DNA from 3 places in the Polaromonas aquatica genome. Region 2 is predicted to be linked to each of the others. Evidence: predicted binding sites of a transcription regulator. Region 2 holds the regulator's gene; each other region holds the start of a gene.

Region 1 (10,548 bases), on a different contig from region 2:
TGCGCGACGGCACCCGTGCTTCCCAAACCATCATCGCCACCGGACTGTGTAAGCTGGTGGCACGCGCTCCAGCCTACGGTCCCCAGCCAGACTTGCTCATCATTGGCGAGACCGTACAACTGAGTCCTGAATACCATGCAAATTGAAACCCCGCCCCAAAACAAACCCTACGAAAAACCCGAGGGTGAGCGCCAGGGCCTTGTGATCGTCAACACCGGCGACGGCAAAGGAAAAAGCACCGCCGCCTTCGGACTGGCGCTGTGGGCCCACGGCCGTGGCAAGGCGGTCAAGATTTTCCAGTTCATGAAAGTGCCTAGCGCGCTTTGGCGAGCACCGCATGTTCGAGCAGCTCGGCATTCCGATTGGAATACGAAGGGACTTCCCACTTTCAGGTAACGGCATCGAGTGCCAAGATTGGTTTTTGTGGAAGTCAATCTGCAACCTTTGAAAGGAGAAGTCCCATGAACAAGATTACACGAGTGGGTGCCGATTTGGCAAAGCACGTCATTCAAGTTCACGCCGTGGATGCGGCGGGCCAACGGATCACGAGTCGAGCGCTGGTGCCGGGCAAGTTCATGGCCTGGTGCGCCCAGTTGCCGCCTGGTTGCCTGGTCGCCATGGAGGCCAGCTCCAGCGCCCACCACTGGGCCCGCCGGCTGATTGCCCTGGGGCTCGACGCACGCATCATCGCCGCCCATCTGGTGGCACCCTACCGGCTGCAAGGCAAAAGCGGCAAGAACGACGCCAACGATGCCGCCGCTATCTGCGAAGCGGCCAGCCGCCCGCAGATGCACTTCGTTCCCGTCAAAAGCGTTGAACAGCAAAGCATGCTGTGCATCCACCGCCTGCGCGAAGGCTTCAAGGAAGAACGCACCGCCTGCATCAACCGCATCCGTGGCCTGCTGGCCGAGTTTGGCTTGGTGTTCCCGCAGAAGCCGGCCGCACTGCGCCTGGCGCTGCCGGACGTGATGGAAGACGCCAGCAACGAGCTGGGCGCCCAGGCCCGGCTGGCGCTGCAACGCGCCTGGATGCAGTGGCAAGAGCTCGATGGCCATCTGGCCTGGTGCGACGAACGTATCGCGGCCCATCTCAAAGACAGCGCGCAGGTGCGCCAAGCCGGGCAGTTGCTGGGGGTGGGGCCGGTGACGGCTTCCGCGGTGGTGGCGAGCGTGGGCGACTTCAGGCAGTTCAGGAACGGCGCGCAGTTTGGCGCCTGGCTGGGCTTGGTGCCCCGGCAGAACTCCAGTGGCGGCAAGAACCATCTGGGGGCCATCACCAAGCGGGGTGACATGTATCTACGCATGCTCTTGATCCAGGGCGCCAAGTCGGCGGTGATGACCGCGCACAGGCGCGATGATCCGATCTCCAGGTGGGCGTGTCAGTTGCGCGAGAGGTCAGGCTGGCAAAAGGCGGTGGTGGCGCTGGCCAACAAGAACGCCCGAATTCTGTGGGCGGTGTTCGTGCGGGGCACGCCGTTCGATGCGAACCATGTGAGCATCAAACCAGCTTGAGCGGGGGGCGCCGATTTCCTTGCAAGACGTGAAGCCGGAGATGCAAAAAACAGGTCAGACCGGCAGCGGGCAAGCTTGTCCCTCGAAGCATAACCGTGCCGCATTTGGAAGCATAACTGTACCGGGTACGTGTTTTTGCCCTTGAAGGGCGGATGCGCTGCTTGTTGATTACCCTGGGCATCACTGAGGTTCAACATGACTCGAATGCACAATCCACCGCACCCAGGCAAAGTCCTCCGGGAGTATTTAGGCAGCACATCCGTGACGAAAGCTGCCGCAAATCTCGGCGTACACCGAGTAACTTTGTCTCGCGTTCTCACCTGCTCTTCGGGCATTTCGGCTGATATGGCCTACCGGCTGGGCGATGCCTTTGGCACCAGTGCGGAGCTATGGGGCGGCATGCAATTGCAGTACAACTTGTACCAAGCAGGTAAAGCCAAACGACCCAAGATTAAGAAGTTGAGGCAGCTGCATACAAATGCGCGGTAGCCTAACCGTTGCAATTAATCACCTTAATTCAGGTGATTAATTGGAAATTTCTTATTTTTCGCCTGATAATGGGCTGAAATGTACGACCATCGAACCATCGAACCAGCGAAGAGTTAGAGGCGGAACTTGGCGAACAGCTTCGCGCTGCCAGGGTGCGCAATAACGTTAGTCAGGCAACGCTGGCCAAACAGGCAGGGGTGGCGGTCACCGCGCTGAGGCGCCTTGAGCTCGGCCAAGGCGCGACGGTTTCAACTCTGGTGTCCGTAGTGCGTGTCTTGGGCCGGCAGACTTGGCTGGATAGTCTGCAACCCGCAGTGACTATCAGTCCATTGCAGATGCTCAAGTCCACGCGCCAACGGCAGCGTGCGGGATCGCCGCACAAATCAAAACCTACCGTCGCCTGAAAAAGGGGGTGGCGCTGCCAGTGTTCGATGGGTGTTTGAGATGCCAATACAAGGCTGTCTTGACAGCGCTGGCAGATGGTGGTTCAAGCTGCGAAGGTTTGCACACGCCATGAAGTAGATATGACTTAAGGCGCATTTGCAGTGTCTCCTCGACATCCTCAAGCTGATGGTGATATGTTGAATTTTTTTGTGGAAAAAATCCAGATCAGGGAGTTGTGAATCCCGTCTGGCCCTCTCCGCTCCAGACACCAGCCCATTGCCGTTCAGTGGCTACTCATTCGCGTCTCAAGACAAAGCTTTCAAACAGGGCTGACATATTCTCAATCAAATCGGCGCTGGGGAATTTCTCTGTAGATATGACATTCAGCTCGTCATCCTTGCAACCGGTGCTGCGAAAAACTTGCAGGACGTAGTTGCGCACACCCATCGCGCTCAAGGTTTGCGCCAACGCCAGAATCTCCGAGGGGGTGTGTAGGCCCGGATGCACCGTGGTACGAAACTCGTGCGCCACACCGCTGGCTACCAATAGCTTGGCGCTGGCCCACACCGTCTTCGCACTGTCGGCCGTACGGGTGATGGCGTCGTAGCCCTGCTGCGTGGCCTTGATATCCATACCCACCCAGTCCACCAGTGGCAGCACCTCTTGCAGACGTCGAGGGTACATGCCCGCCGTGTGTAGCCCTACGCCAAAGCCCAGGGCGCGAACCTCGCGCATGGCATTTCCCAATGCCCGGTCGATGGTGGGCTCACCCCCACTGAACACCACTGCGTCGATCAGCCCCACCCGCCGTTGGAGCAGTGCCAGCACTTGCGCCCACGCCAGCGGACTGTCCCTGGTGCGGCTCTGCAAATGCGGGTTATGACAATAGCCACAGCGCCAGGGGCAACCCTGCACAAACACCACGGCAGCGAGTTGGCCGGGGTAGTCTGTCGCGGTGAAAGGCGTAATACCCCCCACCTTGAGTGGCTTGGCGCTGGGTGCCGAGTTGCGGACGCCGCTGTAGCGGGTTGCTGCCCGCTCAGCCAGCGGCAGGGGACTTGCAGTTGTTTTCACTAAAGTAAGTGCGCTCATGGAACTCGCCCTTCTTGCCGGTATTGAAGGACGCCACGGGGCGGTGGTAGCCCATGACGCGGGTCCACACCTCGCAGCGCTGACGCTCTTCATCACGCAGCACGATGGGCACTGCTTGGGGGGCCAAGGTTGGGGTTTTTTGTACAGTAATCATGTCATTCCTTCTTTGGTGGTTAAACAGGTTCCAACTGCTTGCGCGCGATGATTTCGACATCGCACTTCGGGCAAAAATCGTGGCGCCCGCCCAAGTAGCCGTGCTTGGGGCAGATAGAAAAAGTGGGCGTAACAGTGATGTAGGGCAGGCGAAAACGCGACAGCGAGCGCTTGATCAGCTGACGGCAGGCTTCTGCACTGGACAGCGGCTCGGTCATGTACAGATGCAGCACGGTGCCGCCGGTGTACTTGCGCTGCAAGTCATCCTGCATCTCCAACGCCTCGAACGGGTCGTCGGTGTAGCCTACCGGCAACTGGCTGGAGTTGGTGTAGTAAGGCATGTCCTTGGTACCGGCTTGCAGGATGCCAGGGAACTGCCTGGCGTCTTCCTTGGCAAAACGATAGGTGGTGCCTTCTGCCGGGGTCGCTTCCAGGTTGTACATTTGGCCGGTCTGATCCTGAAACTCCAGCATGCGTGCGCGTACATGGTCGAGCAGGCGAATGGCAAAGGCGTGTCCCCATTCGGAGCTGATGTCTTCGCGGTCCAGAGTGAAGTTGCGGATCATCTCGTTGATGCCGTTCACCCCCAGTGTGGAGAAGTGATTGCGCAGTGTGCCCAGATAACGCTTGGTGTAGGGGAACAGGCCGTTGTCCATGTGACGCTGGATCACCTTGCGCTTGATCTCCAGGCTGTCACGTCCCAGCTCCAGCAGGCCGTCAAGCGCCTTTAGCATGCCGGCCTCGTCCCCTTGGTGCAAATAGCCTAGGCGCGCGCAGTTGACGGTGACCACGCCGAGCGAGCCGGTCTGCTCGGCCGAACCGAACAGACCGTTGCCGCGCTTGAGCAGTTCGCGCAGATCAAGCTGCAGGCGACAGCACATGGAGCGAATCATGTTCGGTTTGAGTTCCGAATTGATAAAGTTCTGGAAGTAAGGCAGGCCGTACTTGGCGGTCATCTCGAACAGCAGCTCGGCATTCGGGCTATACCAGTCGAAATCCTCAGTCATGTTGTAGGTGGGGATTGGGAAGGTGAACACGCGGCCCTTGGCATCGCCGGACACCATCACTTCAATGTAAGCACGGTTGATCATGTCCATCTCGGCCTGGCACTCGCCGTAAGTGAAGCTCACTTCCTGGCCAGCAATAACGGGCGTCTGCTCGCGCAGGTCTTCCGGGCAAATCCAGTCAAATGTCAGGTTGGTAAATGGCGTCTGCGTACCCCAACGCGAGGGCACGTTAAGGTTGTAAATCAGCTCCTGCATGCACTGGCGAACATGGGCGTAGTCCAGCTTGTCCTGTCGGACGTACGGTGCCATGTAAGTATCGAACGAGCTGAACGCTTGTGCGCCAGCCCACTCGTTTTGCAGCGTGCCCAGGAAGTTGACGATTTGCCCCACCGCACTCGACATGTGCTTGGGCGGGCCACTTTCCACCTTGCCAGGCACACCGTTCAACCCCTCGTTGAGCAGGGTCCGCAGCGACCAGCCCGCGCAGTAGCCGGCCAGCATGTCAAGGTCATGAATGTGGATGGCAGCGCTGCGGTGCGCCGCACCGACTTCGGGCGGGTAGACGTGGTTGAGCCAGTAGTTGGCAATCACCTTGCCTGACACGTTGAGGATCAGGCCACCCAGCGAATAGCCCTGGTTCGCATTGGCGTTGACGCGCCAGTCGAGCTGCTGCAGGTACTCGTTCATGCTGGACTCGACGTCCACCATCGTCTTGCGGTCGCTGCGCAGCTTCTTGTGTTGCTCGCGGTAGACGATGTAGGCACGCAAAGTCTTGGGGTAGCCAGCGTCGAACAGTGCAGCCTCGACCGCGTCCTGGATCTGCTCGATGTGCGGCGTCGCCGGTCCAAGTATCCTGATTTTTGGAGTCACCAGATACTGCGTCAGGCGACGGGCTTCGGCGCCATCGAACTCGCCGGTGACCTGGGCAGCGCGCTCCAGCGCCTGGGCGATCTTGCCGGCATCAAACGGCTTGATCCCGCCGTCGCGCTTGATGATATGGGTAAATGTCGGTGCGGTTTGTATGCTCATCTAGCATCCTCTTAAAACACTATAGGTAGTGTGAAAGTGGATGATAGCCACTACAGGTAGTGTTTTTCGCGAATTAAATCGTGCAAAATCAACTTCCGGTTAAAGGTTGATCTGTATCAGGAAACGCTCATGATGCTGTTGACGTTGAGATAGTGCTCAACAGCTGCCTCCTTCTGCGCTTGCGGGTACTTGGGTTCCCGGCCCGCATAGCCCACCGGCAAATCGAGCCATTGCTCATATTCCCGGTACCAGCCCTTCAAGGCATTCTTCGTTGGGTAAAGGGCGTGCGATCCACAAGGTGGGCTATGCGATAGCGATCCGGAAGATTATTGGTAGGGCAGAACCCGCAAACCCCGTCGACGGGATGCGCGCCCTTGGCGACCGTGGCAAACAGGCATCAAAGACTGGGCTCAAAAAGCCCAGTGAAGATGGGCGCGACTGAAATCAAGCGCAGCAAAGCAGAAAAAACCGGAAGTTCACCCCGGGGCGGCTTGGTCGAATCGCTGACCGCGGACATTCAGAAGTTCGGCTCCGGATGCACGCTGGCGCCCGAGTGTGACATCTGATGGCCATGCGGCAAAGGTATGCCATCGGGATGGTCGGCAGGCCTGGTTATTATCACTTTTGTGACATAAACGATAAATATATATATCTGTTGTTGTAATCAGTTTAATCAAATAAGATTACAAAACTCCTGCAAAAAACAAGTTTTGTCACAAATTCAGAGTGGGCAATAGCGAAAGTCGAGCCTGTTTTTCACGGTTGCACAATCGCCGATGGCGTGAGTGGCTGGAGTCATGTGGGTAGATCTGAAATTAACGTCATTCATTAAGGAAAGTCTGAACAAGTCCACCAATCATGCCGTCGCGCGTTGATTGATGCAAAGAGGCCTACGCGAATGAGCCAGATCAGTTTTGCAGACGCCGAGTACGCCGGCAAGCGGAAGAAGACCAGGCGCGAGGTGTTCCTCGAGGAGATGGACGTGGTGGTGCCCTGGAGGGTGCTGCTCAAGATCATCGAGCCGCACTACCCGGTGGCCGGCCGCGGACGCAGGCCGTATGCGCTGGAGTCGATGCTGCGCGTGCACCTGATGCAGAACTGGTTTGCGCTGAGCGACCCGGCGATGGAGGAGGCCCTGTACGAGATCGCCTCGCTTCGCAGCTTCGCCCGTCTAAACCTGAACGAGCCGATTCCGGACGAGACGACCATCCTGAACTTCAGGCACCTGCTCGAAGCGAACGACCTGGCCGACGACATCCTGAAGGCGGTCAACGCCCTGTTGGCGCGCAAGGACCTTTTGCTCAAGCGAGGCAGCATCGTGGACGCCACCATCATTGCCGCGCCCAGTTCCACCAAGAACGCCGAGGGCGAGCGCGACCCGGAGATGCACCAGACCAAGAAGGGCAACCAGTGGTTCTTCGGGATGAAGGCGCACATCGGGGTGGATGCCGACAGCGGCCTGGTGCACACGGTGACCACCACGGCAGCCAATGAGGCAGACGTCGAGCAGGTGACCGATCTGCTGCACGGCAAGGAAGAACAGGTCTGGGCCGATTCTGGCTACCGCGGCGCGCCGGCCCGCGTGGACCGCGAGAATCTGCAGTGGCACATCGCCGTCCGGCCGAGCGACATCGCCAAGCTGCCTGAAGGCAGGGCCAAGACAAAAGTCCGGAAGGCGGAGCACCGCAAGGCCAGCATGCGCGCCAAGGTGGAGCACCCGTTTCGTGTCGTCAAGCGCCAGTTCGGCTTGGTGAAGGTGCGGTTCCGCGGGCTGGCCAAGAACACCGCGCACGTCGTCACCCTGTTCGCGCTGTCCAACCTGTGGATGGTGCGGAAGCAGTTGATGGCGATGACGGGAGTGGTCCGTCCGAAAGCAGCGTAAGGCGAGGGAATGAGGCCGAAACTGCCTGAAAACGCGAGTGGAGAGCGGCATTTCGTGCCACGCGCCGACTTCTTGCGCCCGGTGCGCGTTTGAATCGGCCTTGTTCAGACCCTCCTTAAGGAACCATCATGAAATCAGGAAAATTTTTGGCATTCAACCGCCGCGTATTCAATGCGGCACTGGCATCGGTTGTGGTGCTGGCAAGTGCCGGTGTTGTTGGCAATGCTTATGCCGCAGCGGCCAGCTCTACAGCAACCTCGGGCTGCGCGCTTTCTGGCAGTCCTTCATTTTCAGCAGTGATTTTGTCAGGTCGCCCAACGGTGGCTGGCTCAATGAGTCGGGACTCAAGACCCGCGTCGGCAGTGTTGCCTTGAGTTACAGCCGCACGCAGCTCCATGATTTCAGCAGCGAGCTGTATTTACCCAGCGCCGATTCCTTGCGCTCGCGCGACAAACTGCGGCTGGACGGCCCGATTCCGGCCGGCTGGCTGCCGCGCCTGCCGGTGACCCTGGAACTGCAGCGCGAGCAGTTTGAGTCGGGCCGCAGCAGTCTGGGCCTGGCGGGCCGGGTGGCCGCCTATGTGAACCGGACCTCGATCAGCAACCAGCTGAGCTGGCAAAGTTCAGGCGGCAACACCTCGGCCAGCGGCGTCCTGCAACTGAGCCGCCGGGTCGGCACCATCGGTTTGAGCGGCCAGCTCGGCTACAGCCTGACACCTCAGGTAAAACTGGAAACCATCGCGCTGTCGGGCGACAAGCGCCTGGGCGAGGCTTACCTGCTCAACCTGGGCGTGGTTCACTCGGTCGGCAGCAAGGAGACGATGCTGACCGCCGGCCTCAACAAAAGCCTGGGCCGCTACGGGCTGGGCCTGAGCACGAGTTATTCCAGCCGCGGGGTGTTTGCCGTGGGCCTGCAACTCTTCATTGCGATGGGCTGGGAGCCGCGGCAGCGCCAGTGGCGTTTTGATGCGCTGCCCAAGGCGGACAGCGGCGCTGCGTCGGTGCGTGTTTTCCTGGACGACAACGCCAACGGCCTCATGGACGCCGGCGAAGAGCCGATCGAGAACGTCGCGCTGACCGTCAACGGCAGCAGGGTGCCGGTGCGAACCAATGCCGCCGGGTTGGCCTGGCTGGACCGTCTGCCGATCAGGCAGCATGTGGACATTGCGGTCGACACGCAGACGCTGGAGGATCCTTACTGGGCGCCGCAGCGCAAGGGTGTGCGCCTGGTCCCGCGCCCGGGCCATGTTGCGGAGTTTGATTTCCCCGTCATCCTGACCAGCGAAATTGACGGAACGGTGTACCTGGTCGACAAGCGCACGAAGCGAGGCATAGGCGATGTGGCAATTGAACTGCTTGACCTTGATCGCCAGGTGGTGTCCACCATCAAAAGCAGTTCGGACGGCTACTACATTGTTCCCGCCGTCGTGCAAGGCCGCTATTATTTGCGGATATCGCCGGAGCAACTCAAGCAGTTCGACCTGATTGATCCGGGCGAGCGTGACATCAGCATCCTGCCCGATGGTAAATTTATCAACGGCGTGGATTTTCTGCTGAGTCGAAATCCGGCCGGGAGCGTGCCAGATCTTCCCCGGGAGGAAGCGCGTGATAAAAAATGAGTTCCCGCCAAAAATCCTTCGGCAGGCCGGTGCCTGCGCCCTCTTGATCGGCAGCCTCGCCCTGACCGGTGACAGCGATGCGGGCACCGCAACGGGCACGGCGAGTGCAACGGTGCTTCAGTCGGTGTCAGTCACCTTTTCAAGTCCCTTTTTAAGCACCATTTCTGACACCTTTTCTGGCACCACCTTCACCATTGAGCGTTTTACTGGTAGCCTGTCCCTCAGTGGCCCCTTGCTGCGCGTTGGACCGGAGCCGTCCCCCGGCGCCGTTTTGACCGGCGCAGGCGCTGCGCCCTCCATCGCGGACAACGCCACCGTTTATGTGTCGCTCAATGCCGATGGTTCCCTGAGCGTCAGTGGTGGTTCGGGCTTGACGTATGCCGTGTCGCAGCCTGGCGCTGGCGTGATCAACATCGAATACAACTGAAACTGAAGTTTTGATCATCAAAACGATAAAACCTCTATTTCACGCTCAGGCCGGCGCAGCCAGCCCATCCATCATGAACAAACCGGAGTCCTCCATGAATTCACTCAAACGCATCCTGCTGGTCGAAGATAGCCCGAGCGATGCGGGGCTGGCGCTTCACGCGCTGGCGGAGCACAACCTGGACCAGGATGTCCTGCACCTGCCCGACGGCGCCCAAGCGCTGGACTACCTGTTTCGCCGGGGTGAATTTTCCGGCCGGGCCCCGGGCAACCCGGCGCTCGTGCTGCTCGACCTGAAGATGCCGAAGGTCGATGGGCTCGAAGTGCTGAGCCAGATCAAGGGCGAGCCGGCCCTGCGCACGATTCCGGTGGTGGTGATGACGTCCTCGCGTGAGAGGCGCGATGTGGAGGCCGCCTACCGGCTGGGCGTGAATGCCTACGTTGTCAAGCCAATGAAGTTCACGAATTTCGTGGATGCGGTCAAGCAGGTGGGCGCCTTCTGGGCCATCCTGAACGAGCCGCCGCCCGCAAGCACGCCGGTGGCCGATGAACCCAAGATATAACCTGGGTAAAACGCTCGATCCGGAGGCCGATATGAACCCATCCATCCGACTGCTGCATCTGGAAGACAATCCGTTGGATGCGGAATTGATCCGGCTGAGGCTGGAAGCGGCCGGTCTGTCCTGCGACATCCGGTGGGTGAGCGGCAAGGAGGCATTCGAGTCCGCTTTGGCGCAGGAAACCTTTGACCTGGTGCTGGCCGACTACAAGCTGCCGGGTTACGACGGACTGTCGGCGCTCAAATACGTCCGCGAGAAGCAGCCGGAGCTTCCGGTGATCATGATGTCCGGCGAACTGAGCGAGGAAGCGGCGGTGGACTGCCTGAAAGCCGGCGCCACCGATTACGTCCTCAAGCAGCGGCCGCAGCGGCTCGATGCCGCCGTGCGACGTGCGCTG
Region 2 (10,548 bases):
CTGCACCAGGTATTTGACGTCAACGCTGAGCTTGCCGCGGTTGATGCCGTAACCCGAGTACTTGACGGAATAAGGCGAGAGCGGCGGCAGCTCCAGGTCGCGCACCTTGCCGGTGATGTCCAGCGCCAGCGGCTTGGCCAGCGGATTGAGTTTGCCCAGTATCTCCAGCGAGGCCGTGCCCTCGGCCCTGCCGCGCAACTCAAGGTCGGCCATGTCCGGCGTGCCCGTGGTGGACACCGAAGAAAAGGCGCTGAGCTTGCCGGTCAGGTCGCTGAGGTTGGCCGAGTAGTTGGGTTTTACAAAATGGTCGGAGAACAGTACCTTGCCGTTGACCAGGCTCACGGGGCCGAAGTTGATGATGGGTGCCGGCCCGGTTGCAGCCGAAGCCACAACATCAGAAACCGTGCCTGCAACCGCGCTTTTGGAGTCATTCAGGGCCTCGGCCGCCGTCCCGGCTGCGGGACCAGCTATTGTTTTTGTAGCATCCGGCGGCTTGAGTGCCGTAACCGATGCAGTGCCGGACGCCGTCGCCACGGAACTTGCGGGCTTGAGCAGGTCCTGCAGGTTGATGCGGCCTTCGGGCGTGACGATCACACGCGCAAAGAAGTCGGTAAGCACGGTTTCCCTGACATCCACCCGTGTGGCCTTGGCCGGGTCCAGTGCAACATTCAGGCCGCGCAGGTTCAGCGCTTTCCAGGCCAGCAGGTCTTCGCTGGGCGCCAGGGTGTTGGCCTTGAGTTCTTCAACCGCCAGGTTGCCCCTCACCTGTGCGTGCGGCCCGGCCGGCGTGTCGCGGTAAGCGACCTGGCCCCTGAAACTGGCATCGGCGCGCAGCAGTTCGATGTTGATCGCATCGGCAAAATAAGGCTCAAAGGCCTGCACCGGCAGGCGGTCCGCCGTCAGCTGGCCCTGCGCCTGTATCGGCGCCAGGCCCAGGTTGCCCTTGAAACTGAGCTTGCCGGGTTCGAAGCGGCCGGTTGCCAGGCGCAGCGAAGCCGTGAGCGGCATCAGCTTGGCGGCTTGTGCCTTGTTCGCCGGCCTTTCGTCCAGCACCAGGCCGCCGAGCTGGGCATTCACGGCGCTGACTTCAAAGGCCACGGGTTTGGCACCCGCCTTGTCCGAGAACGACAGGGCGCCGCCCTCCAGCAACACGTCGTTGACGGCCACAGCCCACGATGGCGCGCTGGCTTTGGTGGCGGCCGTGGTCGGCGGCGGGGTCTTCGCGCCGCCGTGGCCGACCATCCAGCGCTCGTACATCCAGCGTTTGTCGGCATCGCGGCCTACCAGCGCCTTGGGCTGGGTGAGCTGCATCCTGGCCGCCTTGAAGGACTGGCCCGGCACGTCAATATCAACGCCATCGACCTGGACGCGCTTGAGCGACACCAGCGAAACCTTGCCTTGGGCCAGCAACACGTCGCTGAGGGCGATTTGCGGCGCCGTGATTTGCAACGCCTGGGCTTTGTCTGCATCGCTTCCGCCTGCGGCCTTCCAGTTCACACCCAATTGGGCATCCAGCTGGCCGCCCAGGGCGGGCAATAAAAACTGGCCTATATATTTAGCGGCCATGTTCAGCGGCCATGCGGCCACCGTCGCGGTCACCTGGGCGGCCTGGTCGGTCGCCGTTCCGCCAAAGCTGAGCCGCGCAGGCGTGGCAGCGACGGGCTCCGGCCTGGCCTGGCCTTTTTTCCCCGCAGGTGCAGCGGCCGGCGCCGGGGCATCCAGCCCCAGCGAACCGCTGAACTGCAGCGGCGCGCTGGCGGCAAACGGCAGGGCAATCGCCGAAGCGTCCAGCGTGATGCCCGCCAGCCTGATCTGGGCGGGCGAAGCCAGGGTTTCATCCAGCCAGTTCACGCTGCCGGAGCGCACGGCCACACTGGCGACCTGCACTTTCCAGGGGCTGGCGGCTGCGGCCTGCACCTTGGGTGTTTTGGGCCCCGTGGATGCATCGGGCGTGACCGGGGCGCTGGACGCCGTGCCGCTCACAACTGCGGTTTTTTCTTCCTTTTTTGCATCATTCAGGCCTGCAGCCGGCTGTACATGAGCGCGACCAGCTACGCTTTTTGTAGCACCCTGCTCGCCCGGCGGCAGCAGGTTGAGTTGCCCTGCCCGGTCCCGCGTGACGCTGAGGGTGGGTGCAGTGAGTTCCACCTTTGATAGCTTGACGAATTGCTCCAGCGGTCGCACGTCGTCCATGGTCACGCGCAGTTGGTCAAACGCCAGCACCTCATGGCTTGCCAGCGTCGCCGTGGTTTTGCCGGGTTTGGCCGGACTTGGCGTGACGCCGTGCAGCTTGTCGAGCAGGCGGACCTTGTCGGCCGTCACCAGGCCGGAAACCCTGACCACAGTCGACGGCGTTTGTTCAAACGAGACCCTGGTGTCGGCATTGAGGACGGCGCTTTGCAGCCTGAAAGGCAGGCTGGCCGGCAGGTAGCCCAGATAGGGCGTGAGGTCGAAGCCGCTGAGCTTGAAGGTGGCGTCGGTCTTGTGGGTCTGGGCGAAAGGCGTGCCTTCGGCGGCGGTGTCAAAGCTGCTGCCGTTGAGCAGGAAAGCCAGGTGCGGCGCGGTTTTGACGTCGCGCTGGGATTTGAGGTTGCTCAAAAAAGGCACCGACAGGTTCAAGGCGCGCAGTTCATGCACCTTGTGCACAGACTGGTCGTTGAAGTCGAGCTGCCCGTTGCTGAGCACCAGGTTGTAGAGCGCAAACCGCGGCGGATCGCTGGCAGGCGCATCCGCCGCAGGCTGCAGGCGGGCCAGTATGTCGTCGATGTCGTAGCGGCCATCGCCGAAATGGGTGAGCGACACCACAGGATCATCGACCTGAATGGCATCGACCACAGGCGCCAGCCGCAGCAGGGACTCCAGTTCGCCATCTATATATATGCGCTTGATCCTGAGCTGTGGGGAATCCTGCGCAGAAACCGCTGCGCCGCCGGGGGCCGAGGATGCCCCTGCTGCATTTTTATCGCCCTTGGCGATGGCCAGCTCATTGACGGTCAGCTCCAGCGACCAGGGCTTGAAGTCCACAGACCCCACGGTGACCTGGCGGCCCAGCTTTTCGGAGGCGATTTTCTCGACCTGCGACTTCACGATCATGGGCACCAGCGCATACGCCAGCCCCCAGAGCACCAGCACAGTCCCCACGAACCAGACGGCACGCCGCCGCCACTTTGGCGAGCGGACCACCTCACCTGCCCTGGCGGGAAGCGTTTTACCCAGGGTCGACCATTTATTCTTGAATTCATTACTGGACATAGGCCTAGAGTTTTTAGCGCCAGCGCCCAAACGTCAATGATTTGTTTGAAGAAAAATGCGCAATGTTGGCTGGGCAGCAGCTGCGCCGTTAAAAATGCACGCGCACCTTGACCATTTGACTGGCTTTTGCGGCAGCGACCAGGAGCCAGCCGAGTGGACAGCTTCGGCAAGTGGCCAGTGCCTGGCCCCAAAATGAAAAACCCCGGGCAGCAAAGCTGACCGGGGTTGACGGCGAACCAAAAAGCTCATGCCGTCTCGTTTCGCAAAAGGGAGATGAATCGTCCCACAGTGCGGTGAGAGCAAGTGATTGCTCCCAGGTTTGCCGGGGTTGGTTACCCGGTAGATGCCTGAATGGTTCAGGCAATTGCAGGTTAAACGCATGCCGGCCTGGGGGCAAGCCAAACTTTTCTATCACAGACCAAGCTTTGATTGCCACACTCTTGAAGTGGTGGTCATCGCAGCCGCCATTTGGGTCCGGGATGGCCTGCCGGCATGCCGCGTTACAAATCTGTGTCCGGAGCCTGACTTAGAGCAGGCCATCAAAAAACAGGCCTAAGCGCTTGATTTTGGCTGTTTTAACCTGAATATACAGTTTTAAATGCTTTTTACATATAAAAAACAAATCCATTATTATTGACAGGTTATTTAACAAGCCCATAGAATCCGCCCAGTCCTAGAAATCTAGGGACAACCCGAATGCACTGCCGGTTCCAGGCTGAACCAGGCAGCGTCAAACCAGGGTCTCATGCCACCAGGGCCAACAAGGCAAAACCTGGTTTGATGGCGACCCAATCAAAGCCTGCGCGGCCCCAATGCAAAAAGGGGCCGGGCAGACGTAGAAAGGAGTGCTATGACAGCGCTAGTAAATTCCGGACTCAAGTCAAGCCTTGAGTCACGCCTGAAAAGTGTCCGCAGCAGTGTTGCCAACATTGCCGACGACATCACGCAGGGCTTTTTCGAAATCACCCATAACGGTTTTGCCCTGCTGGGCCTGGCCGTTGTGTTTGCAGTGATCACCCTCACCGCCCGCCCCGACCTGCGCCAGGCCGGTGAGTCCAGGCTCATGGCCTGGCTGCAGGAGCGCCAGGAAGCCACGATCGGCTTTACGGAGCCAGCCGCGATTGACCGTGCCACCGCGGCCAACCCCAAAGACCTGCCCAAACAGCAGGCCGCCGTTGCCTACTGGCTGAGCCGCAAATACGGCGTGGCGCCTGAACCGCTGAGCGTCCTGGTATCGGCCGCCTTCGAGATTGGCGAGAAGGCCAAGCTCGACCCGACGCTGATCCTGGCCATCATGGCCATAGAGTCCGGCTTTAACCCGTTTGCCCAAAGCCCGGTCGGTGCGCAGGGCCTGATGCAGGTCATGACCAAGGTGCATCACGACAAATACGACAACTTCGGCGGCAAACTGGCCGCATTCGACCCGGTGACCAACCTGCGCGTAGGCGTCAAGGTGCTGCAGGAATGCATCAGCCGGGCGGGCTCCATCGAAGGCGGCCTCAAATATTACGTAGGCGCGGCCAACCTCGAGGACGATGGCGGCTACGCAGGCAAAGTCATGGCGGAACACGCCCGCCTGCTGGCGGTCGTCGGCAGCGGCGCTACGCCCTACCACGCCGGCGCTGCATCAACGCGCGCCATTCCCGTCAAGGCCGCACCGGCCGAGTCCAGCGACAAAGCGGCCGAGCTGGCCAGTTCCTGATCCCCGCGGCCACCCGGCCATCGACCGCTCTGCGGTACACTTGGGGGGTGCGCAACTGGCGATAGGCCTCTTGCTCCCGGACCTGTTCCGGCGAGCCCGAAGGCTGACGTGGGACACCACTTGGAAGCGCACCGCTGAAGTCGGTTTTGAATCCACACAGCGTTCAGCCGTTCGCCTGGGCAGCCCTTGTTCCATCCACCCGATGACAGGGACCACGTCTTTAAAGGACTGCCATGTACGACCGCAACATTCTTGTTGAACAAACCGATCCCGAGCTTTTCGCTGCCATCCAGGCCGAAAACGCCCGCCAGGAACACCACATCGAGCTGATCGCCAGCGAAAACTACGCCTCGCCCGCCGTCATGGCCGCGCAAGGCTCGCAGCTCACCAACAAATACGCCGAAGGTTATCCCGGCCGCCGCTACTACGGCGGCTGCGAACACGTGGACGTGGCCGAGCAACTGGCCATTGACCGCGTCAAGCAAATCTTCGGCGCCGATGCCGCCAACGTGCAGCCGCATTGCGGAGCCTCGGCCAATGAGGCCGTGTTCCTGGCTTTCCTGAAGCCCGGCGACACCATCATGGGCATGAGCCTGGCTGAAGGCGGCCACCTGACCCACGGCATGGCGCTGAACATGAGCGGCAAGTGGTTCAACGTGGTCAGCTACGGCCTCGACGCCAACGAAGCCATCGACTACGACGCGATGGAACGCAAGGCGCACGAGCACATGCCCAAGCTGATCATCGCGGGCGCCTCGGCCTACTCGCTGCGCATCGACTTCGAACGCTTCGCCAAGGTGGCCAAGGACGTCGGCGCGATCTTCATGGTCGACATCGCCCACTACGCCGGCCTCGTGGCCGCGGGCGTGTACCCCAACCCGGTGCCGCATGCCGACGTGGTCACCTCCACCACCCACAAGAGCCTGCGCGGCCCGCGCGGCGGCATCATCCTGATGAAGTCGCAGCACGAGAAGGCCATCAACAGCGCGATCTTCCCCGGCCTGCAAGGCGGCCCGCTGATGCACGTGATTGCCGCCAAGGCCGTCGCTTTCAAGGAAGCCATGGCGCCCGAGTTCAAGGCCTACCAGCAACAGGTGGTCAAGAATGCCCAGATCGTGGCCGACACCCTCACCGAGCGCGGCCTGCGCATCGTGAGCGGACGCACCGAAAGCCACGTCATGCTGGTCGACCTGCGCGCCAAGGGCATCACCGGCAAGGAAGCCGAGGCCGTGCTGGGCAGCGCCCACATGACCATCAACAAGAACGCCATCCCGAACGACCCGGAAAAGCCAATGGTCACCAGCGGCGTGCGTATAGGCACCCCGGCCATGACCACGCGCGGCTTCAAGGACGAAGAAGCGCGCCTGACAGCCAACCTGATCGCGGACGTGCTCGACAACCCGCGTGATGCAGCCAACATCGAAGCCGTGCGCGCCAAGGTTCACGCCCTGACGAGCCGCTTCCCGGTTTACCGTTAAACGGACTGCGTCAAATGAAGTGCGCAGCCGCTATGTTTTTAATAGCTGGCGGCGCACAATCCACCGGGGCCAGCGGCACAAAATGCCCATAATTTCAGGAAAAGCCCATGAAATGCCCTTTTTGCAGCCATCTTGAGACCCAGGTTGTCGAAACCCGGATATCCGAAGACGCAGACTTCATACGCCGCCGCCGCCAGTGCGGCGCGTGTGAAAAACGCTTCACCACCTACGAACGGCCCGACGTCACCTTCCCGGCGATTGTCAAAAAGGACGGCCGCCGCATCGAATACAAACGCAGCAAGATCCTCGGCTCCATGAACCTGGCCTTGCGCAAGCGCCCGGTCAGCACCGAACAGATCGACTCGGCCATCGAGCGCATCGAGGAAAGATTACTGAGCCTGGGCATCCGCGAAGTCGCATCCAACCGCCTGGGCGAGCTGGTCATGCGCGAACTGAAAAAGCTCGACAAGGTAGCCTACATACGCTTTGCCAGCGTGTACCGGAGTTTTGAAGACATTGATGAGTTCAAGACGCTGGTGGATGAGGTGAGGCGGTAGTTCACCCGCCCATTCCTTTTCCCGACTATCTCCAGCACTCCTCAACTGTTACCGTGCCAGAGATGGTTCGACGGCCGGTGTTGTCCAGCAATAGAGAACCGCATTTGTCTGTTGCCATGGGCCCTCCCACAACAGGAACTGCCTGGACGGTAAATGTAGCTACCGTAGGCGTACCCGAGAAACTGATACTGTAAGTACCAGCACCTGCTGCTGCGGTCTTGGGCACTGTCGCCAGAGCAGTCGGTACTGCGACAGCATTTCCTGCACGATCCTGGCTAAAACTATCATTCTGCGAATAGAAGCGCTGCATGAACTGCGCGGTTTCAAGTAATTGCCCGCGCGCCTCTGCCCGCCGTGATTTGGCAATCGAGTTGTTGTAACTCGGCAATGCTACTGCTGAAATAATGGCAACGATTGCAACCACAATCATCAACTCAATGAGAGTAAAACCGCGATTTCTCATACCTGCTCCACATTTAGAACGCAATTTCGACCAGGCGGCTACGATGAAGGAGGGCTGAATATCTGCCTCCAGGTGCGCCGAATTGAGTTTCTGTCACCTTGAAATAACCTGCTGGTGTTGGGCGACACCGTTACGCCTTGCGACCTGCCTCCGGGTTTTATCAAGATACCATCACTGCCATCGGCCCCTGTCTGATAGCCTATAGCCGAAGTCAAGTCATTGTTGTCAATGAAGCCATCCCCGTTGGTATCAAACGTTGGGCCACCGGTGCCAGCGGCGCCACTAAACGGGTCCAGAACGAAATTGATGCCAATGCCATTGGTCGCCTGGCAGGTCTGCACGGCCGCACCAGGCACAATCGTTTCAAAAAACACCCGACCCAAGGCTACTTGAGGGTCGTAAATCATACGTTGCCCTGCCTGAACAGTCAGGGGGAAGCGCCAACCACGTTTCGTTGCGTAGTCCACCGTATTGTTTGTCGAGGTGTAGTAAGTGACAGACTGCGCGGGGGTACCAGCAGAAACCGTGACGGTGACGGAAAGCTGCTGCAAAACCAATGTCGCAGTCCCGGCAATTGCATAAGTCGCGACGCTGGAGTCATCCCCAACCTTGACCTGATCCCATAGACCGTAAAGTGTCCTCTCCTGGGTATTATTTGTATCAGCCGTCTCAAACAATTTGCCAGTTCCAGCCAATACCAACGTCCCACCCAAGGGATGTACAACATAGGTTGGTGCAGCAGTAAACGGCTCAACCTGAGCATTCCTGTTAACTGCGGAAAATAGCGGTTTGGGAACCAATGCGGTGCTACCGAAGGCAACAGCCCAGTTAGCGGACGAGGTACTGGAGAAATCAAACTTCCATAGATTACCCATAAGATCGCCAGCATATGCTGCAACGATGCGTTGCTGCAAATCACGCACCACCCGGACACCACTTAAACCATTGCCTCCTCCGGCAACAGGAATACCTGTATCTATCCGTTTAATAAGCGCCCCGCTCAATGCATCGATAACAAATAGCTGCGCTCTGCCACTGGCGCTTTCGTAGCCATTACCAACAATGACGGCCCACTGGCCATTTCGCATCAAACCGACTTCCGCCGTTTGCATTAAATACCCAAGCTCGGCGAAATTGCCCGTATTTGTATTTTCCCAAAGAATATCGCTCGCACCGGGGGGCATCAATGTCGTGGTCAACGTACCGCTTCCTGTTGGTGAACTCGGCACCGGCACATTGATGGCAAAAATGTTCTTGGCACCCGCACCACCAGTTGCAATCACAAGGTTTCGCCAGCCCCCTGTTGTGCCAAAGCTCGAATCAAATACATCCGATTCAATAGTTGGCCCATCCACGTAATACTGGTGATCATATGGGGTCTGACTTAGTGCATTGACCTTGCCAAGTACCGCTCTCGGCATGAATGCAAAAGTCTCCGTGCCATTCACATCACTGAAAGCATGCAACATTCCATCATTGGCCCCGACAAACACCTGTGCGACACGGAATGTTTTGTTCCGAAGGAACTCCCTGTAAGAGTACTTTGCGACCGATGTTCCTGTTGTGCCGGTAGTAGAGGGCAGAAAATCGTACTGCATGTCCACCGTATCTTTTACCAGCGAGGGGGAGGAGTTAATAATATCACCCAGTTTTTTTGCACGGGCCCTATAAGTCGTGCCCTCGCCCGTCGCATCACCACGCAGGTAATTGACCAATCCCGGACCTGCCGCAGCACTAACACCAAGAGTTGCAGTCATGCTTTGCGCCGTCAAGCTGGCCCAGGTGAAGCTGATCCCCTTGGTTGTCGCATCCTTAAAGGTAAAAATATTGCGCGCGGCAGCCGCAGGCAAATGCTCCGAAGCTCGCCACGCGACCGTCGCATCGTTGCCATTCGAATCCAGCGTAACGGCGGACAATTCGCCGGTCCAGACATTGGTCCTGTATTCCGGAACATATTTTCTTGAGTCTGACGACAGAAAACGCCCCGATACAGCCACCCCCGCATCGCTGCCATTACGCTCGTCAATATTACTGATAACAGCTTGCAAAGCATTGGCATATTGTTGCGGGTCAGCCGCGCTTAAAGATAGGCCACGACTGTTAACAGCGGCATGCCAAAGGTCATCCACTTTATTATTGTCATCATTACTAGGGTCGCCCCAAGATTTTGTATTTGCCGTCAAGGCTGGCAGATCATCTGGATTGACCAAGTTACCGTTGACGCCGAATCCAATGGTGTAGTTCACCATATGCTGCCAGAAGGCGGGGTCACCTGCGGTCGGTTTGACCTCGTTGGCCAAATCAGTGCGGAGATCCTTACTCCAGTAGTACATGGCAACATCCGCCAACGTTCCAGAGAAATTGTCCCGATAGGGATAGGCACGTGTGTATGTATAACTTTGACCGTTTGGACCAGTAATCGGCGTAGTCAAGCTGGTGTTGTCCACATTGCCCGTTGCGCCAGCGTTTGATGCAGCAGCCCCATTCCAGCTTCCATCAGTCATCAGTAAATGAAATGATCTTCTACACGTCAAATGCGCAGTCGTATCCTCGGTTCCAGGCACAGCACCCCAAGGCCCCTTATTGTCTGACCTGCTGTAATACTCTCCTACGGCGCCCATGGCACGACGTAATGGCGTACCGCCCGGATCAACCTGAAGAGAAAAAAGCCACGTGTAAAAAGAGTCACGGTCCGTCCCCGTGAACGACCGCAAGCCTCGTAGCAACGTATTTGAGTTGACCCCATCAATACTTATGCTGGCAGATTGGTTGATTCGCCCATACCCCAATCGATAAGACACCGGCAATGAATAAAAGGCAGTTGCCGTACCCCCAATGGCGGCAAGCAGTTTGCTCCGGTAATAAGTAAACCAATTGGAGAAATTCTGCTGCTCCTGCGCCAAAGTACAAACGGTCACCGCTGGCAGCCCGCAGTCGGTGCGGTTGGGATCTTTTGAAAAGGTCGTTGAAACCGTTCCGGTGATAAAGGTCTGTGTGAAGTTACCAACCGCAGTTCCGGTCCCGCTAATTAACTTCCAGTACTGCGCGGGATACAAACTTTGTGAAGAATTCGAACATGTGGATGCATCTGTGCAA
Region 3 (10,548 bases), on a different contig from region 2:
ACGGCGTACTTGCGCTCGCAACCGCCCGTTTGAGCCAAAGCACGCTGCGCGGCGTGCTTTTTGCCGCCTGGCTGCTTCACGCACTGACACTTGCCGAAGGCCTGCTCGGGAATCCGCCGCGTTTCGGTTTTGCGCCCGCGCTGTCCATGACCGTCTGGCTGGTGCTGACGGTTTATGCCATTGAACGCCGGCTGTTTCCCCAGTTGCAGGCACATTGGGCGCTGGCCGGCCTGGGCAGCGCGGCCGTGCTGCTGTCGATTGTTTTTCCGGGCACGAGTTACCACATGGTCGCCTCGCCCTGGCTGCCTTTGCACTGGGCGCTGGGCATCGCCTCCTACGGCCTCTTTGCCGCGGCCGTTGTGCATGGCTGGCTGATGACGCGATCCGAGCGCTCCATACGCCTGGCCGAGCAAAACAACGCCGGCGTCCCACTAATGACGCTGGAGCGCCTGACCTTTCGTTTTGTCGAGGCCGGCTTTGTATTGCTTTCAGCGACCCTGCTGGTGGGCTGGCTGTTTGCGGAGCAGCTGTACGGCCCCGGCCTGGCGTGGAAGTGGAGCCACAAGACCGTGTTTTCAGTGCTGGCCTGGCTGACCTTTGCGGGATTGCTGCTCGGCCGGGCACGGCTGGGCTGGCGCGGACGCAAGGCCGTCAACGTCCTGTACCTGGGTTCCGGGTTGCTGCTGCTGGGCTATGCAGGCTCGCGCTTTGTGCTTGAAGTCGTCCTCAAGCGCATATGAAATACCTTCTCATCCTCGCCATCGTGATGGTCGTTCTTTGGTTGTGGAAGAACAACCGGCGAACCGACATCAACAATAGCGGCGAAAAAACAGCAAGCCCCCGGCCCAAGCCGCCCGGCGTGGCCACTGAAATCGTGGCCTGCGACGTGTGCCATGTCCATTTACCGCGCTCCGAAGCCTTGACCGGCCCCAGGGGAGTGTATTGCTGCGTCGCCCATCGGCAGCAGGCAGGCAGCCAGGGCCACCCATGACAGAAGCTTCGAACTCCTGGTTTGGCCCTACGGAAAGCAGGTCAAGCGCGTGGGAGTCCGAAACCGAATCGGGTTCATTCGGCCGCCTGTGGCGCGCCTTCATGTCGGCGCGGGTCACCATTGCCAGTGTGCTGGTCGTGCTGCAGGCGGCGATTTATGCGCTGGGAAATGTCACCAACAGCTGGTCCATCGCGGTCTGCGTGGCCTACCTTTGCGCCACGGTAGCGGTGCGGCTGTGGGCACGGCCCAAACCGCCAGGCAGCACATTTGACGCCCAGTGGGTGTCCACCATCGGCGTGGATGTCGTGGCGTTTTCAGCGCTTAATTTTTTGCAGTCCAGCGGCATCAACTACACACCCCTGTTCGCCCTGCCTGTACTGCTGGCCTCGGTACTGGGCCCGCTTCTTCTTGCACTTGGCACGGCGGCGAGTGTGACGCTGCTGTTGCTGGCAGACGCGTGGTGGATTTCACTGCAGTCCATGGGGGAACTGGCATCACGCTACCTGCAGTCCGGCCTGAGCGGCTCGGGGTTCTTTCTGGTCGCCCTGCTGGCCAACCAGCTGGCGTTGAGGCTTGTGCGCGAAGAACAGCGGGCCAGGAGCAGCCAGTCGGTGGCGCGCATGCAAACGCAAGTCAATGAATTGGTGATTGAAACCCTGACCGATGGCGTGCTCGTGGTGGACGCCAACGGCATCGTGCGTTCAGCCAATCCGGCTTCCAGGCGTTTGCTGGCAACACGCGATGCGGCCCGCATGGCGCCCTTTGTCCTGTCTACAGAGGCAGCCTGGCAGCCTCTGGCCAAAATCATGCGGCGGACCTTCATGCTTGGCATTCCACAGGAAGCAGATGTCAGCCTGGAATACCCGGCGCGCAACGCACGACGGCTGCATGTACGCACGCGCCTCGCGGCCTCGCAGGATGGCAACCACGGCAGCCTGTGCGTGATGTTTCTTGAAGACCTGCGTGAAATGGAAGCCAGGGTGCGTACGGAAAAAATGGCCGCTATGGGCCGCATGTCTGCCGCTGTCGCACATGAAATCCGCAATCCGCTGGCGGCCATCTCCCAGGCCAATGCCTTGCTTGAAGAAGACCTGCAGGACCCGAACCACAGGCAACTCACCGCCATGGTCAGGCAAAACGCACAACGACTGGCAAAAATAGTCGACGAGGTCCTGAACCTTTCGCGCGCCCAGGTCCTGAGCCCCGAACAGCACGGCACTGTCCTGCTGCTGGACGACGCGGTGATGCGCATCACCTCGGACTGGGCAAAACAGAACGCTTCAACACAGCGGACGCATATTGCACCCGGCGCCGGCAACATGACGGTCGGGTTTGACCCCGAGCATTTACGGCGCCTGATGGTCAACCTGCTGGACAATGCCTTGCGCTATGCCAGCCAAGCGGCCAATGCCATTGAAGTAGCGACACAACAGCCGGCACCCGATCAGGTACGGCTTTCCGTCTGGAGCGATGGCCAGCCCCTTGAAACAACCGTCCAGACCCATCTGTTTGAGCCGTTCTTTTCATCGGAAAGCCGGTCTACCGGGCTGGGCCTGTACATTTGCAGGGAACTCTGCGAACGGTATGGCGCGATGATTGGCTACCAGCGGGCCATGCGCCATACCGTCGAGGGCAATGAGTTTTTTGTGGTTTTCAAGCCCGGGGCGCCACCACCCATAGCCAAACCCTCTTCTTATGGTGCCTTGTCCGCCTAATCCATGACACTACCAACCAGCAGCCCCTATTCACAGCCGGCGCACATCCTGGTCATTGACGATGAGCCGGATCTGCGCACTCTTTATGAACTCACCCTGTTGCGTGAGGGCTACCGGGTTGAAGCGGCTGGCGACCTGGCGCAAGCGCGCCAGCAGTTGCAGGAAAAGCGCTTTGACGCCGTGATTACCGACATGCGCCTGCCGGACGGGCTTGGCCTGGAGTTGCTGCGCGACATGGTCGTGCAGCAGCGCTCCGAGCGTTGTGTTGTGATCACCGCGCACGGGTCTACTGAAAATGCCGTTGAGGCCTTGAGGGCGGGGGCGTTCGATTACCTGACCAAACCGGTTGATTTAAAGCAGTTCCGAAATGTGGTGGCGTCTGCCATACAAGGCTCGAAAGCCGCGGCCTCAGTTGCCGGGGCCGAACGACCTGTTGCAGAAAACAAGGCATCCAATAGCAACGCCAACCCGGCCGCACAGCAGCCGGGTGCAAAACCGGGTACGGGCACCGCAGCGCTGCAGCGCCTGGTGGGCCGTTCTGCCGTGATGCAGGCCGTCAAGTCCCGGATAGCCAAAGTTGCCGGCAGCATGGCACCGGTACTGATACAGGGCGAGTCCGGCACCGGAAAGGAACTGGTCGCGCGCGCCGTGCACGAGTGCAGCCACCGCGCCGGCGGCCCGTTTGTCGCAGTCAATTGCAGCGCCATTCCCGAAAACCTGCTGGAGGCCGAATTTTTCGGTGCCCGCAAAGGTGCTTACACCGGCTCTACACAAGATCGCCTCGGTTATTTCCAGGCAGCCAAGGGTGGCACGCTCTTTCTGGACGAAATCGGCGACCTGCCGCTGGCCATGCAGTCCAAACTGCTGCGGGCCATACAGGAGCGCGTCGTCAGGCCCCTGGGTTCCTCACAGGAAGATATGGTGGATGTGCGCATTGTGAGCGCCACACACAAGGAGCTTGGGACCGAAATCGAGGCCGGGCGTTTTCGCCAGGACCTGTATTACCGCCTCAATGTCATCGTGATTGGTGTGCCCCCCCTGCGTGAACGCAGGGAAGACCTGCCTGAACTCTGTGAAGCCCTGCTGACACGGATTTGCCATGAATCGGGTTTTGGCACCATCCCCATGCTGACCGCGCCTGTGCTGGAGCAGTTGCGAGGCCACCCGTTTAACGGCAATGTCCGAGAACTGGAGAACATCCTGCACCGTGCGGTGGCCCTGAGCGAGAGCGGGGAACTGCACCTGGACACACCGTCGCCGCCGTATGCGGGAGTGCCCGTTGCAGCCGTCACGGCCGCTGTGGCCATTCCTGACAATCTGCAGGACTACCTGGACGCACAGGAGCGCGACATCCTCTGCCAGGTCCTCCAGGAAACCCGCTTTAACCGCACCGCGGCAGCCGCCAAACTGGGCCTGAGCCTGCGCCAGATCCGTTACCGCATTGAACGCCTGAACATCGCCTTGCCCGACAGCGATGCGGGCGCCGAGAGTCCCGATGCCGCAGAAGACCGCGCCTGAGGCCGGCCCGGCAAGGGCACTTTGGGAAAAAGGCTGGTATCGCCATGCAAGGGCGCTGGTGTCACCCAACAGCGGTCCGCGTCCCGGCAAGACGCCCATTGACCTGATCGTCATCCATTCCATCAGCCTGCCACCCGGGCAGTTTGGCAACGGCAATGTGCAGCGCCTGTTCACCAACCAGCTCGACTGGGACGAACACCCCTACTTCCAGGGCATACGGGGTTTGCAGGTATCCTCACACTTTTTTATCAGCCGCTCCGGCGAGCTCTGGCAGTTTGTCAGTTGTGACGAACGGGCATGGCATGCAGGGCAATCAAGCTACCGAGGGCGGGCCAACTGCAACGACGACTCGGTTGGCATTGAGCTGGAAGGGCTGGAGGGAGATACCTTCGAGGCAGCGCAATACGAAACCCTGACGGGCTTGTGCGCAGCGCTCATGGGGCACTACCCTGTCGCGCATATTGCCGGGCACGAGCACATTGCAGCCGGCCGCAAGCAGGACCCGGGACCGGGTTTTGACTGGCCCTTGCTGCAGCGCACACTGGCTGCGCCAGATAAATATTTTCCTGCGGCCAACTGAGCGCACTGCGGCGGCTGTCCGGTCAAAAAAAACGTATTACGCGACGGGTTTTCCTGCGCCTTCATGAGGAAACAAGCGTGGGCATGCCCCCGCAGGGCGAAGTCTGCGGCAAGGCGCATGAGCGCTTTGTTTTTTGGTGCGCAGCCTGACAGGGCAAGGCCCGCCAGCCAGTCCTCAAACACCCCGTCAGCAAAGCGGCTCAGGCAAGCCAGGCACGACCAAAATGTAAAAAATGGTTTCAGCGAGAATACGCATGGAAAACACTACCCCTAGTGCTTGAATTCACTTCAGACCCTAGGTATAGTGTGTGAGCTTGAGCCAATTTGGTGTGGTTCAGGCCCTGATAACCACGGAACAGCTCAAGCGGCACAACCTGGCAGGTAGCGCTTGAAAACACACCAAATCCGCCGAATACACGAACAGCGCAGTCAATAGAACAAAGTCAAGAGGAAGCCAATGCAAACAGCTCAAAGTACCGTATCCGTCGCCACCAGCGTGCCGACACTCCCCCAACAAGGCCATGCCCAGTCCAGCCAGTTCGGCAACTACCAGATCATCCGCCGCAATGGCGCGGTAGTTCCGTTCGAGCCGAACAAGATTGCGGTCGCGATGATGAAGGCCTTCCTCGCAGTGCACGGCACGCAAGGCGCGGCTTCGGCCAGCGTTCGCGAAACGGTTGACGAACTGACCCAGGCCGTCATGCGCGCCCTGATGCGTTCACGCCCCAGCGGCGGAACCTTTCATATTGAAGACGTGCAGGACCAGGTTGAACTCGGACTGATGCGCGGCGGCCACCATGAAATTGCCCGCGCCTATGTGCTCTACCGTGAAAAACGTACACAGGAACGTGCCCACCTGCCACAGGTGCCAACGCCCGAGCCCATCTTGCTGCACGTCATGGATGGCGGAAAAAGGGTGGCGCTTGACGTTCGCAACCTGCAGGCTCTCATAGAGGCCTCTTGCGCCAATCTGGGTGCAGACGTCAAACCCGACCCCATCGTTGCCGAAACCATGCGCAACCTCTATGACGGCGTGCCGATTGACGAGGTCTACAAGGCATCCATCCTGGCAGCCCGCACGCTGATCGAAAAAGACCCCGATTACACCTACGTCACCGCACGCCTTTTGATGCACACCATCCGCCGCGAAGTGCTGGGCGAAGAAGTCGCGCACGAGGAAATGCAAACCCGCTATGCCCAGTATTTCCCCCAATTCATCGCCAAGGGTGTGGAAAACGAGCTGCTCGACGAAAAACTCCAGCAGTTTGACCTGGCCCGCCTGGGCGCGGCGCTCAAACCCGAGCGCGACCTGAAGTTTGACTACCTCGGCCTGCAAACCCTGTTCGACCGCTATTTCCTGCACGTGCGCAAGCAGCGCATCGAGCTGCCGCAGGCTTTTTTCATGCGCGTGGCCATGGGCCTGTCGCTCAATGAAGTCAATCGCGAAGAGCGCGCCATCGAGTTCTACGAAATCCTCTCGTCCTTCGACTTCATGTCGAGCACGCCGACGCTGTTCAACGCCGGCACGCTGCGCTCGCAGCTGTCGTCCTGCTACCTGACCACGGTCGCCGATGACCTGGGCGGCATCTATGACGCCATCAAGGAAAACGCCCTGCTGTCCAAATTTGCCGGCGGCCTGGGCAACGACTGGACGCCAGTGCGCGCCCTGGGCGCCCACATCAAGGGCACCAACGGCGAATCACAAGGCGTCGTGCCCTTCCTGAAAGTCGTCAATGACACCGCCGTCGCCGTCAACCAGGGTGGCAAGCGCAAGGGCGCAGTCTGCGCCTACCTTGAGACGTGGCATCTGGACATCGAGGAATTCCTGGAACTGCGCAAGAACACCGGTGATGACCGCCGCCGCACCCACGACATGAACACCGCCAACTGGATCCCCGACCTCTTCATGCGCCGCGTGATGGAAAAGGGCAGCTGGACGCTGTTCTCGCCCAACGACACGCCCGACCTGCACGACAAGTTCGGCAAGGAATTCGAAAAGATCTACACGGCCTACGAAGCCCGGGCCGCCCGCGGCGAGATCAAGCCTTCGCGCACGCTGCAAGCCACCGACATGTGGCGCAAGATGCTGTCGATGCTGTTTGAAACCGGCCATCCCTGGATCACCTTCAAGGACGCCTGCAACATCCGCTCGCCCCAGCAACACACCGGCGTCGTGCATTCGTCCAACCTGTGCACCGAGATCACGCTCAATACCAGCGAAACCGAAACGGCCGTGTGCAACCTCGGCTCGGTCAACCTCGTGCAGCACCTGAAGGACGGCGCGATCGACCACGCCAAGCTGCAAAAAACCATCATCACGGCCATGCGCATGCTGGATAACGTGATCGACATCAATTACTACGCTGTCAAGAAGGCCCGCGATTCCAACATGCGCCATCGCCCGGTCGGCCTTGGCATCATGGGATTCCAGGACTGCCTGTATGAACTGCGCGTGCCATACGCATCCCAGGAAGCCGTCGAATTTGCCGACAAGTCCATGGAAGCCGTCTGCTACCACGCCTACTGGGCTTCGACCGAACTGGCCAAAGAGCGTGGGCAATATGCCAGCTACAAGGGCTCGCTCTGGGACAAGGGTATCCTGCCGCTGGACACGCTGAACATGCTGGCTGAAGAGCGCGGCGGTTATGTCGAGGTCGACCGCTCAGCCACGCTGGACTGGGACGCCTTGCGCAAGAAGATTGCCCTGGACGGCATGCGCAATTCCAACTGCGTGGCCATTGCACCTACGGCCACCATCTCCAACATCATCGGCGTGGACGCCTGTATCGAGCCCTGCTTCGGCAACCTCTCGGTCAAGTCCAACCTGTCGGGTGAATTCACCGTGATCAACCATTACCTGGTGCGTGACCTGAAACGCCTGGGCCTGTGGGACGACGTGATGGTGGTTGACCTGAAACACTTCGACGGCTCCCTGCGCCCGATTGACCGCGTACCGCAGGACATCAAGGCACTTTACGCAACGGCCTTTGAAGTTGAAACCTCGTGGATTGTTGAAGCAGCCGCCCGCCGCCAGAAATGGATTGACCAGGCGCAGTCGCTCAACATCTACATGGCCGGCGCTTCGGGCAAGAAGCTTGACGACACCTACAAGCTCGCTTGGTTGCGCGGCCTGAAAACGACGTACTACCTGCGCACGCAGAGCGCCACGCACGCCGAGAAGTCAACCGTTAAAGCCGGCAAGATGAACTCGGTGTCCTCCGGTCCTTCAGCGGATGTTGCCGCAAGCAGCGGCACCAGCGCACTGGAGGCCGCAGCTGCGGCAGCCCAGGCACAGATGAATGCGATACCGGCAACCGACATCAAGTTTTGCGCCATCGATGATCCAGGCTGCGAAGCCTGCCAATAAAAAATCGGGACACGCATCGGGACACGCGATGACACTTCGCGTGTGCCCCGATGTGATGAAACGATGCAATTGAGCAACACTAATCTGCAGCGATGTGAATGAACACTTTTCATTTTGTATCGCTGCTTTCATAATCCCAAAGTATTGGAACCCTCACATGTTGACCTGGGACGACGAAGTCAAACCATCATCGCCAAACTCTCTCACAAGCGGCTTGCCTGAAGGCCGCTCGATGGAACTTCCGCCTCTTTCTTCCGGCACATCCGCCCAACCCCAGGCGCAAGTCCGCATGCTCGACGATGGCGCCTTCTCTCCGGCTGCCACTGCCAGCGCATCAGCCCCACTGGATACCGCAGAAAAAGCAGCCGACACAGCAGCGCCGGCAGCCAAGCGCGTCAAGGCTTCCGACAAACGCATCATCAACGGCCAGACCGACGTCAACCAGCTGGTACCGTTCAAATACAAATGGGCCTGGGAAAAATACCTCGCCACCTGCGCCAACCACTGGATGCCGCAGGAAGTCAACATGACGCGCGACATCGCGCTCTGGAAAGACCCGAACGGTTTGACCGAAGACGAACGCCGCCTGGTCAAACGCAACCTCGGTTTCTTCGTGACGGCTGATTCACTCGCCGCCAACAACATAGTGCTGGGCACCTACCGCCACATCACGGCACCCGAGTGCCGCCAGTTCCTGCTGCGCCAGGCTTTCGAGGAAGCCATCCATACCCACGCCTACCAGTACATCACCGAATCGCTTGGCCTGGATGAAGCCGAAATCTTCAACGCCTACAACGAAGTGCAGTCCATCCGGGACAAGGACCAGTTCCTGATCCCTTTCATTGAAGTGATTTCCGATCCGCACTTCAAGACCGGCACGCCGGAGGCCGACCAGACCCTGCTCAAGTCACTGATCGTGTTTGCCTGCCTGATGGAAGGCCTGTTCTTCTATGTAGGCTTCACGCAGATCCTTGCCCTGGGTCGCCAGAACAAGATGACCGGTGCCGCCGAGCAGTACCAGTACATCCTGCGCGACGAGTCCATGCACTGCAATTTCGGCATCGACCTGATCAACCAGCTCAAGCTTGAGAATCCACACCTGTGGACGGCCGAATTCAAGGCCGAGATCAAGGCCCTGTTCATGAAAGCCGTCGAACTCGAGTATCGCTATGCCGAGGACACCATGCCGCGCGGCGTGCTCGGCCTCAATGCATCCATGTTCAAGGGTTACCTCCGCTACATCGCTAATCGCCGTGCCACGCAGATTGGACTTGAAACCCTGTTCCCGAACGAAGAGAATCCGTTCCCATGGATGAGCGAAATGATTGACCTGAAGAAGGAACGTAACTTCTTCGAAACCCGCGTCATTGAATACCAGTCGGGCGGAGCCCTCTCCTGGGATTGACGCGGACTGATCCGAATTGATTGAGACAAGACCAGAACAACATGATTTCTAGAATTGCAATGACCAGTGACTGCGCCGGAGAGCGCGCGTTGGGCTTTGCTCCTGTGTTCGCGGCGCTGGGCCCGGTTTATCCGCAGGCCCAACGCCGTGAATCGCTTTGCGTACTCCAAACGTGAAGTGCTCTTTGCAACGTGATCAAGGAGAAAACTATGGCAACTGCGAAAAAACCTGCGGCTAAAAAAGCTGCACCAAAGAAAGCACCGGCAAAAAAAGTAGCGGCGAAGAAAGCCCCTGCGAAAAAAGTAGCCGCTAAAAAAGCGCCTGCTAAAAAAGCACCGGCCAAGAAAGTAGTAGCTAAAAAGGCTCCGGCCAAAAAAGCTGCAGTGAAAAAAGCTGCAGTGAAAAAAGCTCCAGCCAAAAAGGCTCCGGCAAAAAAAGTAGCAGCGAAGAAAGTAGCCGCTAAAAAAGCTCCGGCCAAAAAAGCCGCAGCCAAAAAAGCGCCAGCAAAGAAAGCCGCAGCCAAGAAAGTAGCGAAAAAACCCGCTGCGAAGAAAGCCGCGAAAAAGCCTGCTGCGAAGAAAGCCGCGAAAAAGCCCGCTGCCAAAGCACCCGCTGCACCGGCTGCCCCTGCGGCTCAGACTACTCTGAACCCGCAAGCTGCCTGGCCGTTTCCTACAGCCAGCAAGCCGTAAGCAGTAAGGTACTTCTGCTTGAAAAGCCCAGTGTCGTAGATGCTGGGCTTTTTTTATGGACTCCTGCACAGCATGACCACCCCGAAACCAGGCCCCACGATACCCTTCATCCGGACCGACAGGCACGGCAATGTCATCGTGGACATACAGGTGGTGCCCAATGCTGCTAAAACGCAGGTGGACGGCCTGTACGGCGAACAAGGTGCGATCGCGCTAAAAGTCCGCCTGAACGCTCCGCCAGTCGACGGCAAGGCAAATGAAGCGCTGCTCAAATGGCTGGC

What was found. Region 2 encodes NrdR, which represses ribonucleotide reductase genes. Its sites were predicted from a motif close to CACNANATNTNGTG; they were not measured.
Region 1: ACFQND_RS07715 (ribonucleoside triphosphate reductase) is a predicted target of NrdR. The motif match lies at 5,683-5,696, and genes of this name have one in related genera.
Region 3: ACFQND_RS18970 (ribonucleoside-diphosphate reductase subunit alpha) is a predicted target of NrdR. The motif match lies at 5,097-5,110, and genes of this name have one in related genera.

What each region holds. Positions count from the first base shown of each region.
Region 1 covers NZ_JBHSRS010000016.1:62,873-73,420, reverse strand. The annotation lists gene cobA (uroporphyrinogen-III C-methyltransferase) at 1-146, shown strand, start outside; partial or broken gene ACFQND_RS07745 (cob(I)yrinic acid a,c-diamide adenosyltransferase) at 136-433, shown strand; gene ACFQND_RS07740 (IS110 family transposase) at 462-1,511, shown strand; gene ACFQND_RS07735 (HigA family addiction module antitoxin) at 1,707-2,000, shown strand; partial or broken gene ACFQND_RS07730 (helix-turn-helix domain-containing protein) at 2,135-2,404, shown strand; gene ACFQND_RS07725 (anaerobic ribonucleoside-triphosphate reductase activating protein) at 2,679-3,362, opposite strand; gene nrdD (anaerobic ribonucleoside-triphosphate reductase) at 3,424-3,630, opposite strand; gene ACFQND_RS07715 (ribonucleoside triphosphate reductase) at 3,650-5,665, opposite strand; gene ACFQND_RS07710 (hypothetical protein) at 5,782-5,925, opposite strand; gene ACFQND_RS07705 (hypothetical protein) at 6,094-6,231, shown strand; gene ACFQND_RS07700 (IS5 family transposase) at 6,564-7,547, shown strand; gene ACFQND_RS07695 (hypothetical protein) at 7,676-7,921, shown strand; gene ACFQND_RS07690 (hypothetical protein) at 7,918-9,165, shown strand; gene ACFQND_RS07685 (hypothetical protein) at 9,152-9,592, shown strand; gene ACFQND_RS07680 (response regulator) at 9,687-10,154, shown strand; gene ACFQND_RS07675 (response regulator) at 10,186-10,548, shown strand, end outside.
Region 2 covers NZ_JBHSRS010000084.1:261,940-272,487, forward strand. The annotation lists gene ACFQND_RS22435 (DUF748 domain-containing protein) at 1-3,252, opposite strand, end outside; gene ACFQND_RS22440 (lytic transglycosylase domain-containing protein) at 4,103-4,954, shown strand; ZMP/ZTP riboswitch at 4,996-5,142, shown strand; gene glyA (serine hydroxymethyltransferase) at 5,188-6,432, shown strand; gene nrdR (transcriptional regulator NrdR) at 6,540-6,989, shown strand; gene ACFQND_RS22455 (type IV pilin protein) at 7,015-7,452, opposite strand; gene ACFQND_RS22460 (pilus assembly protein) at 7,491-10,548, opposite strand, start outside.
Region 3 covers NZ_JBHSRS010000082.1:253,535-264,082, reverse strand. The annotation lists gene ACFQND_RS18995 (cytochrome C assembly family protein) at 1-740, shown strand, start outside; gene ACFQND_RS18990 (PP0621 family protein) at 737-991, shown strand; gene ACFQND_RS18985 (sensor histidine kinase) at 988-2,706, shown strand; gene ACFQND_RS18980 (sigma-54-dependent transcriptional regulator) at 2,710-4,224, shown strand; gene ampD (1,6-anhydro-N-acetylmuramyl-L-alanine amidase AmpD) at 4,202-4,804, shown strand; gene ACFQND_RS18970 (ribonucleoside-diphosphate reductase subunit alpha) at 5,261-8,170, shown strand; gene ACFQND_RS18965 (ribonucleotide-diphosphate reductase subunit beta) at 8,328-9,575, shown strand; gene ACFQND_RS18960 (histone H1-like DNA-binding protein) at 9,785-10,267, shown strand; gene ACFQND_RS18955 (DUF167 domain-containing protein) at 10,340-10,548, shown strand, end outside.